Regions from separate parts of the Micromonospora sp. II genome, predicted to be linked through region 1. Evidence: riboswitches for the same ligand, from Rfam matches in the RefSeq annotation. Region 1 holds a riboswitch; each other region holds the start of a gene.
The links. A riboswitch is a leader RNA that binds a small molecule or an ion and turns the genes downstream of it on or off. The one in region 1 is predicted to bind cyclic di-AMP.
Positions count from the first base shown of each region.

Region 2: it holds a riboswitch for cyclic di-AMP, as region 1 does, so the genes downstream of both, A8711_RS29215 (C39 family peptidase) here and A8711_RS15645 (transglycosylase family protein) in region 1, are expected to answer to the same signal.
Region 3: it holds a riboswitch for cyclic di-AMP, as region 1 does, so the genes downstream of both, A8711_RS07780 (hypothetical protein) here and A8711_RS15645 (transglycosylase family protein) in region 1, are expected to answer to the same signal.
Region 4: it holds a riboswitch for cyclic di-AMP, as region 1 does, so the genes downstream of both, A8711_RS18385 (hypothetical protein) here and A8711_RS15645 (transglycosylase family protein) in region 1, are expected to answer to the same signal.

Region 1 covers NZ_LYXF01000024.1:868,678-872,327, reverse strand. The annotation lists gene A8711_RS15650 (YbaB/EbfC family nucleoid-associated protein) at 1-447, opposite strand, end outside; gene A8711_RS15645 (transglycosylase family protein) at 631-1,275, opposite strand; cyclic di-AMP (ydaO/yuaA leader) riboswitch at 1,274-1,419, opposite strand; gene A8711_RS15640 (LLM class flavin-dependent oxidoreductase) at 1,592-3,154, shown strand; gene A8711_RS15635 (helix-turn-helix domain-containing protein) at 3,201-3,650, shown strand, end outside.
Region 2 covers NZ_LYXF01000078.1:172,597-176,246, reverse strand. The annotation lists gene A8711_RS29225 (hypothetical protein) at 1-57, shown strand, start outside; gene A8711_RS29220 (hypothetical protein) at 197-961, shown strand; cyclic di-AMP (ydaO/yuaA leader) riboswitch at 1,262-1,402, shown strand; gene A8711_RS29215 (C39 family peptidase) at 1,609-2,442, shown strand; gene A8711_RS29210 (alpha/beta fold hydrolase) at 2,688-3,434, shown strand; gene A8711_RS29205 (CDP-glycerol glycerophosphotransferase family protein) at 3,443-3,650, opposite strand, start outside.
Region 3 covers NZ_LYXF01000012.1:29,095-32,744, reverse strand. The annotation lists gene A8711_RS07795 (metal-sensitive transcriptional regulator) at 1-17, shown strand, start outside; gene A8711_RS07790 (SHOCT domain-containing protein) at 143-352, shown strand; gene A8711_RS07785 (YibE/F family protein) at 517-1,800, shown strand; cyclic di-AMP (ydaO/yuaA leader) riboswitch at 1,955-2,086, shown strand; gene A8711_RS07780 (hypothetical protein) at 2,090-3,115, shown strand; gene A8711_RS07775 (carbonic anhydrase) at 3,177-3,650, opposite strand, start outside.
Region 4 covers NZ_LYXF01000035.1:104,677-108,326, forward strand. The annotation lists gene A8711_RS18375 (STAS domain-containing protein) at 139-498, shown strand; gene A8711_RS18380 (SRPBCC family protein) at 540-1,076, shown strand; gene A8711_RS18385 (hypothetical protein) at 1,073-2,149, opposite strand; cyclic di-AMP (ydaO/yuaA leader) riboswitch at 2,154-2,285, opposite strand; gene A8711_RS18390 (cation diffusion facilitator family transporter) at 2,429-3,343, opposite strand; gene A8711_RS18395 (AAA family ATPase) at 3,438-3,650, opposite strand, start outside.

The DNA of each region.
Region 1 (3,650 bases):
GGCCGGACGCCCGGCCTGGGACGCCGTGCCGCGGTCGCGGTGGATCCGCGCGGCCGCCTCGTGCATCGCGCGACCGAACAGCTCGGCCTGGTCACCCATGCTGCCGAGCCGGGCGGCGAGCGCGTCGGCGTCGGCCCGCGCCGACGCGCTGACCCGGGCGTCCAGCTCGGACAGCGCGGCGTTGGCGGCGGCGGTGACATGTCCGCACAGGACGTCGAGGGGCTCGCCGGCCAAGTCCGGGTCGATCGTCACGGAATCCAGCCGGCCACCCTGAACGGCGACCGCGCGGACCCGGCCGTCGGCTGCGGTGCCCTCGGCGCGCAGCAGGTCGCCCGGCTCGCCGTCGGCGTGCTCCGAGGCCCGGGAGCGCATCGCGGTGAGCGCCTGCTGCGTGCGGGTCAGCAGTTCGTCGATGCTCGCGGCCGCCGAGAACGGATCGTTGGTCATTTCCGCGCTTTCTTCACGTCTGAGCCGATCATCGTGACCCTAGCAACCGGCTCCGACGAATCGCGGTCAGCGGCCGTCACGGGTGGCGTCCGGCGCCGCGAGCAGGCCGGACACCGGCGGCGCGGCGTGTCGCGGGCGGCCGGACGCCCGGCCGGGTCGAACCGGCCGGGCGTCCGGACCAGATCAGCGCAGACGCAGCCGCTGACCGGGGAAGATCAGGCCGGGGTCGTCGCCGACCACTGCCCGGTTGCGCTCGTGCAGGGCACGCCAGCCGCCGTCGACGCGCTGCGCCACGGCGATCTCCGACAGCGTGTCCCCGCGCCGGACCACGTACGTCCCGGCCGACGGCTGCGGCGCCGCAGTCGTCGCGGCCCGCTCCGGCGCGGTCTTGCGCGTGGCGGCCCGCTTCGGGGCGGACTTCTTCGAGGTGGCCTTCTTCGGGGCCGCCCGCTCGGACCGGGTCGCCGCGGCGTTCGCCGAGCCGCCCTTCTTGCCGCAGACCGGCCACGCGCCGATGCCCTGGCCGCGCAACACCTTCTCCGCGACGGCGATCTGCTCGGACCGGCTGGCCAGGTCGGCGCGGGCGGCGTACTTCTGGCCGCCGTAGCCGTTCCAGGTGGCGCGGGAGAACTGGAGCCCGCCGTAGTAGCCGTTGCCGGTGTTGATCTTCCAGTTGCCGCCGGACTCGCAGCGCGCGACCGCGTCCCAGTTGACGCCCGCGCTGGCCGGTGCGGCCGGGCCGAACAGGGTCGCGACGCCGACGGCGGCGCCGGTCACCACCGCACCGAGAGCGGTACGGCGGCTTCGGGCCGAGTATGCAGTTGCCATGTGGATTCCTCCACGCCGACGAGGTGAGCTGTCGGGTTCGGGCCGAGGAGCCCGGCCGCCGGTGGCGGCTTCACCCCGAGGTGACGATGCACCGTGGAACGTGTGGTTCCCCCGCTCCCGCACGAGGTTCGGTTACCGGGGCCGGCGGCGGGATTTGGCGTTTCCGGCCCGCGGTGCCCGCGAATGCGAACGAAACCGACGCTAAGGACGGTTTGCGACGATCGTCCACTTCTTGTGATGGTGTTCACCCGGCCGGGCTACCACCTGTGGAGCTACCGTGGCAGGGCCGAGCAAGATCACGGGAGGGGCGGGACGGATGACCGATCACGGACACGAGCTGACCTTCGGCGGCTTCATCACGCCCGCCGCCGGGCAGCCCGACCAGGTGGTGGCGCTGGCCACGCTCTGCGAACAGGTCGGGCTGGACCTGGTCACGTTCCAGGACCACCCGTACCAGCCGGGCTTCCTGGACACCTGGACGCTGATGTCCTACGTGGCCGCCGTCACCGAGCGCATCCACCTGGCCGGCAACGTGCTCAACCTGCCGCTGCGCCAGCCGGTGGTGCTGGCCCGCAGCGTGGCCAGCCTGGACCTGCTCACCGGCGGCCGGGTCGAGATGGGACTCGGCGCGGGCGCGTTCTGGGACGCGATCGAGGCGACGGGCGGGCGGCGCCTGTCCCCCGGCGCGGCGGTCGAGGCCCTGGACGAGGCGATCCGGGTGATCCGCGAGGTCTGGGACACCGACCGCCGCGGCATGATCCGCGTCGACGGCGAGCACTACCGGGTGGTCGGCGCCAAGCGCGGCCCGGCGCCCGCGCATCGGGTGGGCATCTGGGTCGGCGCGTACAAGCCGCGCATGCTGCGCCTGGTCGGCCGCGCCGCGGACGGCTGGCTGCCCTCCCTGTCCTACCTGCCCAAGGGCCCCGACGAGCTGCCCGCCCTGAACGCGCTCGTGGACGAGGGCGCGCAGGCTGCCGGGCGCGACCCGGCCGAGATCCGCCGCATGCTCAACGTGACCGGCACGTTCGCGCGCTCGTCGGCCGGCTTCCTGGCCGGCCCGCCGGAGCAGTGGGTGGAGGAGCTGGCCGGGCTCACGCTGGAGCACGGCGTCACCACGTTCATCCTCGGCAGCGACGAGCCGCGCGCGATCCAGATCTTCGCCCAGGAGGTCGCGCCGGCGGTCCGCGAACTCGTCGCCGCCGAGCGCACCGCGCCCGGCAGCGGGGCCCGCGCGGTCGCCGACGACACGGCCGCCACCGGCGGCGCGGCCACGCTGGCGGTCACCCCCACCCCCGACCCGGGGGTACGTCTGAGCGCGCGCCGCCCCTGGGACGAGTCGACCCGGCCGACCGCCCCGCTGCCTCCGGCCGGCCAGGTCTACCCACCCCGGGGGCAGGCCGCCGGGCAGCACCTGGTGGACGTGCACGACCACCTGCGCCAGGAGCTGGCCCAGGTGCGCGACCTGCTGGAACAGGTCAAGCGGGGCGCCGTCTCGCCGGGCCGGGCGCGGGCGGCGCTCAACGAGATGACCATGCGGCAGAACAACTGGACGCTCGGGGCGTACTGCGCGGCCTACTGCACCATGGTCACCCAGCACCACGGGCTGGAGGACGCCTCGATCTTCCCGCACCTGCGCCGCTCCGAGGCCGGGCTGGCGGCCGTGCTCGACCGCCTCGAGGAGGAACACGTGGTGATCCACGGGGTGGTGGAGAGCGTCGACCGGGCGCTCGTGGAACTGGTCCACCGGCCCGGCGACTTCACGCAGCTCCAGGAGGCGGTGGACCTGCTCACCGACACGCTGTTGTCGCACCTGTCGTACGAGGAGCACCAGATCGTCGAGCCGCTGGCCCGGCACGGCTTCTTCCCCGGCCAGCTGTGAGGTAGCTGACTTTTGATTTCCTAAGTCAGGGGGTACCGTCGACGCCATGACGGACCTCCTTGCGCAGCGTGACTCCTGGTCCACCGCCAACTGCTCGATCGCCCGGGCGCTGGAGGTGGTCGGCAACCGCACCACGCTGCTCCTGCTGCGCGAGGCGTCGTTCGGCACCCGCCGCTTCGACGACTTCGCGCGGCGGGTCGGCGTCAGCGAGCCCGTCGCCGCCGCACGCCTCAAGCAGCTCGTCGCCGACGGGCTGCTCGACCGGCGCCCCTACCGCGAGCCCGGGCAGCGCACCCGCGACGAGTACGTGCTCACCGCCAAGGGCAGCGACCTGATCCCGGTGCTGGTCGCGCTGCGGCAGTGGGGCGACACGTACGCCGCCGACGAGGCCGGCCCGGCCGTCCGGCTGACCCACGACGAGTGCGGCGCGGCCGTGCACGCCCGGCTGCGCTGCGACGCCGGACACGACGTACCGCCCGGCGAGCTGGCCGTCCTG
Region 2 (3,650 bases), on a different contig from region 1:
GTCCCGGCCGGCCGGATCACCGCGCCGGTCGGCCTGCGGGCCCCGCCCGCCCGCTGATCCGCCCACGGGCCGCGCCCGTCACCGCACCCACCGAACGTCATCCCGCACCCGCCCTTCGACGGCCCGGCGCCCCCGCGCCGCGCCCCGACCGGCCGTGCGGATTCTCCCGCCAGGTTCTTCCCGTGAGGTGCCGACCATGTCGCAGACCGCTCTCTACCACTTCCTCACCGCGGTCCCCGAGGCCGCCGCCATCTGGTCCTTCCTGATGCTGCTCGCGTTCGGCCTGCTCGCCGCGCTGGTGGCCCGGCCCGAGCGCGACGGCGTCGCCGAGGCTGCCGCCGATCCGGTGGACCAGGACGCCGCGCGCCGCGACGACCTCGTCCGGTACGCCGAGGAGGTGGCGGTGGCCGCCGCCGGGGCCGCCCAGACGGCCCGTCGCCGCCGGGAACGGTGGCTGGCCGCGCAGGACGAGGCGGAACGCGCCTGGACCGCGTACGACGAGGCGGACAGCGCCGCCCGCCGCCTGGCCGGGGCCGCCGCGCTGGCCGCCCCGCGCACCCCGCGCACCCCGGCGGAGTACGCGGCCCGGGAGCGCTGGCTGCACCACGCCGCCATGACGGCGCACTGGCGCGGCGACCTGTCCGCCCGGCAACTCGCCGACGTGCTGGCGCGCCGCAACGGGTGGGACCCGCGCCGGCACCCGGCCGAGCAGGAGATCGTGCTGGCCCGGGCCGTACGGGACCGGCGCCGGACCGGCTGGGAGAGCGCCGCCGAGCGGGAGCGGCAGGCGTGGCGGGACGCCGAACTGGCCGCCGAGGCCGCCCGTACGCTCGCCGCCGAGGCGTACGCGGCCACCCTGGCGGTGCGGCCCGCCCCGGTGTCCCGCGGCGTGGCGACGATCCCCCTGCCGGTCGGCGCGTCCGTCCGCAACGCCCGCTGGCGTCCGGCCCGGGTCGGCTGAGGCGACCGAATTGTTACCCGGAATGTGGTGAGCCGGCTCACCCCCGGCACCGAAACGGGCGTGGAGCGCAGAACAGGCCAATGAGCCGCGCCATTGCCGGTCAGGCGCTCGCCGTCTGTCCCCTTTTCGCCTCCCGGGCGCCGTCACCACCGCTTGTCCCATTGAGTGAAGTGAGTAACCGGCTGTTCCGAAATCCGTTACCGGGGATCATGTTTACGCAGGTGGGAGCGCTTGGCAGGGGCAGTACCCGCCGGTAGTGTCGGCGCGTCCGGTGCGGTAACCGATCGCAGAAGGCGACGCCGCGCCGACCCGCCTAATCGTGTCATCACGAACCGGGGAACCATGAGCACCATCGGGGTGAATCCGCGGCCACTGCCGCGGTAGGGCGTACTTCCCGCCCGAATCCGTCAGCTAACCCGGTCGGCGGCCACGGAAGGAGTCCCATCCTCGTGCCCACCCCTCGATCGTCCCCCCGCCTCCACGGCTCCGCGGTACCCGCGCTCGCCTGACGCGACCGGCAAACCGCCCCTGGGCGCCCGGCATCGCGGGCGTACCCGTTCCCCCGGCCCATCCGGCCTGCCAGCACGTGTGAACCCCTCCACGTGCCGGGCCGGCGTGTGCCGATCACGCCCCCCGTGGAGGATTTCGTGAAGCACCACCTGAAGCGTCAGCTGCGGCGGATCGCCACCGAACGCCCGTACCAGATCATCGCCGGATCGGCCGCGGCGCTCGTGCTGGCCGCCGGCGCCGGCACCGCCCTCGCCGCCGGTGAGGACGCCCCGGTCCAGCAGGAGAACACCGCCTCGGTCGCCGAACTCGGCGCACGGCTCGGCGAGCCCGCCAGCCGCAGCGAGGCGCGTATCGGCGTCCCGCCGGCGTCGCCGAGCGCCGAGCCCAGCAGGTCGCCCAGCGCCTCCCCGTCGGCGAAGAAGGCCGCGGCGGACCCGGACGTCACCAAGGCCGCGCCGAAGCCGCCGTCGAGCAAGACGCTGGACTACGACTACCAGGCGCAGATCAACTACTACTACTGCGGCCCGGCCGCCGTGCGCAACGCGCTCAGCGCCACCGGCATCGAGCGCAGCCAGGACGCCCTCGCCGGCCCGCTCGGCACCACCGAGATGGGCACCAACTCGGCCGAGGACACCACGCGCGTGCTCAACCAGCAGGTCAAGGGCAACCCGTACCGGACCCGGATGATTCCCGGCTCGGCCAGCCCGGCCCAGATGGACCGGCTCCAGGCCGACGTGGTCGAGGCGATCAGCAACGGCCGAGGGGTCGTCGCGAACGTCGCCGGCACCGCCACCGACACCAACGGCGGCTGGCACTCGTTCCCCGGCGGCCACTACGTCGCGGTGATCGGCTACAAGGACGACGGCCGGACCGTCCGGATCGCCGACTCGGCCGACCCGTCGCTGCCGTCGTACTGGCTCACCACGATCGACCTGGCGCACTGGATCGCCAGCCGCGGCTACTCCGCCTGACCGCCCCGCACCCTGCGAAGGCCGGCACCCCGTCCCGGGGCGCCGGCCTTCCCCGTCCCCGCCCGCCCCTCGCCCGCCGCCCTCTCGGCGCGCCGATCTTGGACTTGTGGCGCCTGGTATGCCCGGCTCACCCCGCTATGGGAGGCACCACAACTCCAAGATCGGCGGCGAGGGCGAGGGCGGGCGGTTTGGGCGGGGCGGGTTCGGTCTCGCGTGTCCGGGGCGGGCGGTGGCAGACTGCGCCAATGGGCGATGCGACGGGGAACCGGCACCTGATTCTCCTGCACGGCATGGGCGCCACCGGCGAAGTGTGGCTGCCCTGGGCGCCGCTGCTGGAGCGCCGCTGGCCCGGGCGCTGGCTCGCCCCCGACCTGGCCGGCCACGGCTGGTCGCCGCCGCTCGACGGCTACTCGTTCGACGCCCTGGCCCAGCGCGTCGCAGACGGGCTCGGTCCGCTCCGGCTGGGCCCGCACGACCGGCTGGTGCTGCTCGGACACTCGCTCGGCGGGGTGGTGGCGCTGGCGCTCGCGGCCCGGCAGCGGGCTCTTCCGGTGGACGCGGTGGTGGGGCTCGGCATCAAGGCGGTCTGGTCCCCGGCCGAGCTGGCGAAGGCGAGCGAGCTGGCCGCCCGGCCGGTCACCTGGTTCGCCACCCGGGACGAGGCGGCCCGCCGCTACCTGCGCGTCTCGGGGCTGGCCGGGCTGTTCGCCCCGGACCACCCGGTGGTGGAGGCGGGGCTGCGGCGGGTCGACGGCCGCTGGCGGCTGGCGATGGACCCGGCCGCGTTCGCGGTCGGCGAGCCTCGGCTGCCCGCCCAGCTGGCCGCGACCGGCGTGCCGGTGCTGCTGGCCCGCGGCGAGCAGGACCCGATGGTGAGCGACGCGCAGCTCAAGGAGCTGGGCGTGCCGGTGGCCACCCTGCCCGGCCTGGGCCACAACGCGCACGTCGAGGACCCGGCCGCCGTGCTCGCCCTGCTCGACGCGTACCTGTAGAGCGGGGCCTACACGACGGCGCGCTGCGCCGGGACCGCCCAGTCGGCCTCCAGCTCGCGGCGGGCGGCGGCGAGGAACGCCTCGGCGTAGGCGTCGGCGGGGAAGTCGCCCAGGTAGCGGGTGCGCGCCGCCCAGCGCTGCGCGGCCTTCGGGTCGGCGTCGAGCAGGTCGGTGATCACCTGGTCCACGTTGGACATGTCGCGCCGCAGCACGTAG
Region 3 (3,650 bases), on a different contig from region 1:
TGATGAAGCGCGGCTGAACGGGACCTCCGCCCCTCCGAGCAGGGCACATCGACCCGCGCCGACGCGCCCGTGCGGCCGTACCGTCGAAGTGGCGGGCAGGCCGGCCCCGGCGGACCCGCGGTGACGGACGGAGGGCGGCCCGATGATGTGGCAGAGCCCGATGATGGGCTGGATGTGGATCTGGTCCCTGGCGGTGCTGGCGGTGCTGGCAGGGCTCCTCTGGCTGGCCGTGCGGTGGACCGGCCCGCAGCGGTCCGGGCCGACGGCGGCCCGGCGCATCCTCGACGAGCGGTACGCCCGCGGCGAGATCGACGAGGACGAGTACCGGCGACGCCGGGCCGGACTGGCCTGACCCGCGCGGGGCGCGCGTCACCGGTCACGGTGTCCGGGAGCACCCAGCCGGGCTGCCTACCATGTCGGGGCGACGACCCGGACGTGGTCGACACGTCCGCGCCGGCCCGGTGACCAGACCGGTCCGGCGGACCAGGCGTCGCCGCGACCGTTGGGAGAGACGCCTTGGGTGCCGACCACACCCGCCCCGCACCGCCCACGCCACCGGGCGTACGACGGCTGCTCGTCGCCGTGGTGGTGCCGCTGTTCGCGCTCACCGTGATCGCCGCGCTGGTGCTCTGGCCCCGGCAGGACCGGGAGCCGGTCGGCGGCGCGGACGTCCCCCGCTACCACGGCACCGTGACCCGGGTGGTCACCGAACCCTGCCCGCCGACGCCGGAGGCCCCGGAGGGCGCGGGCGGCCCCTGCGGCACCGCGACCGTCGCCGCCGAGCAGGGCCCGGACGCGGGACGGCAGGTCGAGACGCCGCTCCCGGCCGGACCGGGCGCGCCACGGGTCGAGGTCGGCGACAAGATCGTCCTGGTCGAGCTGATCGACCCGGCCGATCCTTCGGTGAAGTCCTACAACATCGCCGAGCACCAGCGCGGCACACCGCTGATCTGGCTGCTGGTGCTCTTCGCCGCCGCGATCGTGGCGTTCGGCCGCTGGCGCGGGCTCGCCGCGCTCGGCGGCCTGGCGGCCAGCTTCGCCATCCTGCTCGGCTTCGTGCTGCCCGGCATCGGTGGCGGCCAGCCGCCGCTGCTGGTGGCGATCGTGGGCGCCGCGTTGATCATGTTCGTGGTGCTCTACCTGACGCACGGGATCACCGCGCAGACGTCGGTGGCGGTGCTCGGCACGCTCGGCAGCCTGGTGGTCACCGGCGTGCTCGGCCTGCTCGCCACGTCCGCCACCCACCTGACCGGCTTCGGCAGCGAGGACGCCACCACGCTGTCCATGTTCCAGGGCGACGTGGACCTGCACGGACTGCTGCTGGCGGGCATCATCATCGGCTCGCTGGGCGTGCTGGACGACGTCACCGTCACCCAGGCGGCCACCGTCACCGAACTCGCGCACGCCAACCCGGGGCTGTCCCGGCGGCAGCTCTACCGGGCGGCGACCCGCGTCGGCCGGGCCCACATCGCGTCCACCGTCAACACCATCGTGCTGGCGTACGCGGGCGCGTCGCTGCCACTGCTGCTCCTGCTGGTCGCCGACTCCCGCCCGGTGAGCCAGATCCTCACCAGCGAGTTCCTCGCCCAGGAGATCGTCCGCAGCGCGGTGGCCACGCTCGGCCTGATCGCCGCCGTACCGCTGACGACCGCACTGGCCGCGATCGTGACCACCGCCGGACGGCGCGCGCCCGGTCCGGAGCCGGCGTCGCCCGTACCCCCGCCGCCCCGTCCGCCGACCGGACGCGACGACGCGCTGGAGGCGCTCGGCGGCGGAAAGAGTACGGAGGCGACATGGTGACACTCCGCACGGTGACCATCGATTTCAAACGCGACGCTGGTCACGGTGCGCCACGGCGAAATCTCGCTATTGGTCGGCTTCCGGACGTAGATCCGCAGGAGTGCTGTCGGGTAACCTCGCTGCCGGTCACCGCCGAAGGCGCGCACCGGCGCCAGCGGTGCCGCCGCCCAATCGCCTGCGGGCGAGCCGGGGAACCAGGTACATGGGGTGAATCCGCGCGAGCGGTAGGGGCCACTTCCGTCCCGAACCCGTCAGCTAACCCGGTCGGCGGCCGACGGAAGGGAACACTGTGACGCCACCCCTGCGCCGCTGGCTGACACCCCTGGTGGCCGTGCTGGCCTCGCTGGCAGTGCTGGCCGGGCCGAACTCGGCGACGGCGGCCCCCGCCGCGGCGGCCCCGAAGCCGTCCGGGCACGAGGAGGACGGCGAACCACCGCTCATCACCGAGGCGATCGACAGCGCCAACCGGAACTTCCTCCAGGCGAAGGCGAAGCTGGCCAAGTCGCAGGACCGCCAGCGGCGGCTGGCCGCCGAGGTACAGGCGGCACAGGCCGAACTCGAGGCGCTCAGCCCGCAGGTCAACCAGCTCGCCGCCCAGTCCTACCGGACCGGCCGGATGGGCGCGATGGCGATGCTGCTGGAGAGCAACTCGCCCGACTCGTTCGTCCGCCGCGTCAACGCCCTGGACGAGCTGAACCTCCTCAACGCGCAGCGCCTGGCCGCCATCAACGCGGTCAAGAACCGCGCCGAGACGGCCAAGATCGCGCTCGACGCCGAGGTGCGCGAGCAGGAGAAGCAGAAGAACGCGATGGAGCGCGAGAAGGTGCAGGCCGAACGCGCCCTCAAGCTCGTCGGCGGCCTCGGCTTCACCGGCGGCCTGGTCGACGCCACCTCACCGGTCGCCAAGATCGGCCCCGGCCGCACCGCCGACGGCGGCTGGAAGGCCGAGTCGTGCAGCGAGAACGACCCGACCACCTCGGGCTGCATCACGCCGCGGACGCTGCACGCCTACAAGGAGGTCCGGCGCGCCGGCTACACGCGCTTCGTGGGCTGTTACCGGCCGGGCGGGCCGTGGGAGCACCCCAAGGGCAAGGCGTGCGACTGGTCGCTGCAGAACAGCGGCTTCTCACCCTGGCACAACAACGACACCCGCAAGTACGGCAACGACGTGGCCGCCTTCCTCATCCGCAACGCCGACCGGCTGGGCATCTACTACGTGATCTGGAACCGGCAGATCTGGTTCCCGGCCACCGGCTGGAGGTCGTACAGCGGGCCGTCGAACCACACCGACCACGTCCACATGTCGATGCTCTGACCTGGACGCAGCAAGAAGGGGCCGCCCCCGTGGGCGGCCCCTTCGTCGTCCGGCGCTCCGGTCAGCCGGCCAGCGCCGCGTCCGCGTCCGCCGGCGACGAGGGAGCGGGCAGTGACGCCGGGACCTGCGCCACTGTCCGCACCTCGCCGCCGGAGAGCCGGTACGACATCCCCGCCACCGTGCACCGGCCCGCCGCGACCCGCTCGGCCAGCACGGAGGACCGGGCCAGCAGCGTCTCCACGGTCTGCGCGATGTGGACGTCGATGATGCCGTCGAGGTCGTCGATGCCCTGCCGGGCGGCGCGCAGCAGGCTGGGCGAGACCGCGTCCACCACCGCTCCCAGGTGCCCGGCCGGAGCGGCGCCGGTCCGGACCCCCTCCCGGGCGGCCTGGACCGCGCCGCAGGAGTCGTGCCCGAGCACCACCACGAGCGGCGTGCCCAGCACGGTGACCGCGTACTCGACGCTGCCGAGCACCTCGGGCCCGGCGGTGTGCCCGGCGGTACGCACCACGAAGAGGTCACCGAGACCTCGATC
Region 4 (3,650 bases), on a different contig from region 1:
CGGATTGGGAGCGCCCAGGTGTGCCCAGTTCGCGAATTGCTCATCCCGGGGGGTGGCGACCGGGCCGTTGGAGGAATACTCTCGGTCGCGGCCCGCGTACTGATGAGGCGCCCGTCAAGGGCGAGTGGAGGTGCTCGCGTGAGCCTGTCGATCGTGAAGTCGGTGCGGCCGGGTGGTGTCGTCCAGATCGCGCCCCGTGGGGAGATCGACGTCGACACCGCGTACGAGGTGCGGGAAGCGATCGCCGAGGTGCTCGCGAAGGGCCGTCCCTCGCGCATCGAGCTGAACATGCGGCTCGTCACGTTCATCGACTCGGTCGGCATCAGCGCCATGGTGGCCGGCTTCCAGACCTGCGAGGTCAGCGGCGTCAAGCTCGTGGTCACCGAGCCGAGCCGGTTCGTGCACCGGCAGCTCTGGGTGACCGGCCTGCTCGGCCTCTTCGGCGCTCCCGAGCCGTGGTTCGCCGACGACACCCCCGAGGTGCTGCCCGGCGCCTGAGCGCCGTTCGCACCCCCTGCGGCCAGGGGACCTTCTACCCGTTGCCAGCCCGGCGTCGGTACGGGACGATCGTCGCGACGTACGACGGCGAGGGGGCCCGCTTGCAGAGCAGCGACAGCTTCAGCTACACCGTGCAGGCCCGGTGCAGCCGGGCCGACGCGGTGGCACTGCTGGGTGACCTGAGTCGCCAGGGCGAGCTGCATCCGCTGATCGTCCGGGTCCGGCAGCTGCCGGCCCGGCCGGGCGCGCTGGCCAGCTACGCGATCACCGACCGGCTGCAACTGGGCCCGCTGCACTTCCCGGTCACGTACCAGGCGGACGTGCTGGTCGCGAGCGAGGACGAGGTGGTCACTGTGGCCCGGCAGCAGCCGGCGACGACGGTGCGCAACCACACCCGGCTACGCGACGAGCCCGACGGCACCGTGCGCATCGACGTGGAGATCACGCTCACCGCGCCGGCGCCGCTGTTCGGGTACGCGTTCCGCCAGGCCCGGGCGGCTCACCTGAGCCTGGCGGCCCGTCTCGGCGCGACGCTGGAGGGCCGGCCCGATCCGGCCGGCCCCCCGGGAGCGCGCTAGTACACCGACAGGTGCACGTGGTTGGTGTGGTCGCTGGACGGGTCTCCGTTGCCGCCGCTGTACGACTTCCACCCGCTGCTGGGCAGCCAGATCTGCTTGAACCAGATCACGTAGAGCACGGCGAGCGGGTCGGCGTTGCGCACGAAGTACGCGGCCAGGTTGTTGCCGTACGTCCGGTCACCGCCGCTGGCCACGCCGCCGAAGCCGTTCTTCTGGGCGGCGAAGTCGCAGGCCCGCCCCTTCGGGTGCTCGCCCGAGCCGCTGGGCCGGTGGCACGAGACGTACCTGGTGAAACCGGCCGCCTTGGCCTGCTGCAGCGCGTGCAGCGTCCGCGGGGTGATGCAGCCGTTGGCCGGGGTCGGGTCGTTGACGCTGCACGACTCCGACGGCCACGAGCCGTCCGAGTTGCGTGGTGCGGGCTTCGCGTTCTTGTTTGAGGTGCCCTGGACGCTGCCGCCGCCGCTGCTGTTGTTGCGGGCGGAACGTTCGTTCGCCACTTCGAGCGCGCGCTCGGCCTGCTCCTTGCGCTTGCCCATCACCTCGACCTGCTTGCGTTGCTCGCGGATCTCGGTGTCGAGCGCGGCCCGGGTGCGGGTGGCCTCGTCCCGGGTGGTGATCAGCTCGCGCACCGTGCGGTCCTCGTGCGCGGCGACCTGTTCCAGCGTGGCGGCCCGGTCCATGAAGCCCGCCGGGCTGCTGCTGTCGAGCAGCGCCGCGGCGGTGCCGAGGCGGCCCGCGCGGTACGCCACCCCGGCGATCTCACCGACCTTGGCGTCACGTACGGCCAGCTCGGCGCCGACCTTCGCGAGCTGGTCGTTGAGCTGCTTCTGGCGGTTCACCGACCGGTTCAGCGCGGCCTTCGCCTCCAGCCAGCCCTTGCTGGCCGCGTCGAGTTGGGCGCGCAGCTCGGGCGTGCCGCCCTCGTCGTCGCCGGGCGCGGCGGCGAGCAGGGCGGTCCGGGGCGCCGCCGAGGCGGGGGAGGCCGGAACGGTCGCGACGCCGACAGTCAGCGTCGCGACGAGCAGGGCCGCCAACCGGGCGGCCGTCCGTCGTACAGGTGCCACTGGGGGCATTCACATGTCCTTCCGTCAACCGCCGACCGGGTTAGCTGACGGGTTCGGGACGGAAGATCCCTACCGCTGACGCGGATGCACCCCACGTACGTGGTTCCCCGGCTCGCCCCTTCGGGCGATTAGGCGACGGCCACCCCACCTGCGCCGGTGACGCCGGTGGCTGCGGCCGCGACCGAGCCTACCGGCGCGGCCCGGGCGCGGCTCCGTTGCGCAGTGCCGCATGGTGGGGCAAAACCGACATAAGTGTACAGCAGTCACGGTGATTTAAGTCTGCCCTAATCACCACTCGGTCTTTCCGCACACTCCGGCTGACGCTCCGGGTTCGACCTGCAACGTGGCGTGATCGATGGAGAAGTCCTCGTGCAGCGCCGTCCGCGCGGCGGCCAGCACCCCGGCCGGGTCCACACCCGGGTCGGTGGTCAGGTGCGCCGAGGCCACCTCCATGCCCGAGGTGAGCGTCCAGACGTGCAGGTCGTGCACCTCGGCCACGCCGGGGACCGCGGCCAGTCGGTCGTGCACGGCGGTCACCTGGAGGTGCTCCGGCGCCGCCTGCACCAGGATGCGCACCGCGGCCCGGCCGAGCCGCCAGGTGCGCGGCAGGATGAACAGGCCGATCCCGACGGCGACCAGTGGGTCCGCCCACCACCAGTCGGTCACCGCGATGACCAGCGCGGCGGCGATCACGCCGAGCGAGCCGAGCAGGTCGCCGAGCACCTCCAGGTACGCGCCGCGCAGGTTGATGCTCTCCTTCGCCCCGGCGCGCAGCAGCGCGAAGGCGACGATGTTGGCGAGCAGGCCGAGCACCGCCACCACGAGCATCGGGCCGGCCAGCACCTCCGGCGGCTCGCCGAAGCGGCGTACCGCCTCGATCAGGACGTAGACCGCGACGGCGCCGAGCAGCACGGCGTTGGCGAGGGCGGCGAGCACCTCCAGCCGGTAGAGGCCGAACGTGCGCTGCGGGTCGGTGCCGGCGCGCCGGGTGGCGGTGATCGCCGCGAGGGCCATGCCGATGCCGAGCACATCGGTGAACATGTGCCCGGCGTCGGAGAGCAGGGCGAGCGAGCCGGTGGTGAAGGCGGCCACCGCCTCGACCACCATCAGGACGGCGAGCAGCGCGAACGCGGCCCAGAGCCGGCCTGCGTGGCGGTGTGCCGCGTTGGCCACCGCGCTGCTGTGGTCATGACCTGCGCCCACGCCAACACCCTCCCTGCCGCGTACCGGCCGGGCCCAATGTATGCTCACATCGCTATGTATGCAAGTGAACTGTGGGTGGCGCGGGCGTGGCCCCTCACCCCACCGGGTCGAGCGTGGTGAGGCGCTGGGTCGCCCGGGACAGCGCCACGTAGAGCGTGCGCACGCCCGAGCCCGGATCGGCCCGGATCTCGCTCGGCGCCACCAGCACCACGCCGTCGTACTCCATGCCCTTGGCCTGGAGGCTGGTCACCACCTGGAGCCGGCCCGCGCCGAGCGCGCCCAGCCAGCCGGCCACCTCGTCCCGGCG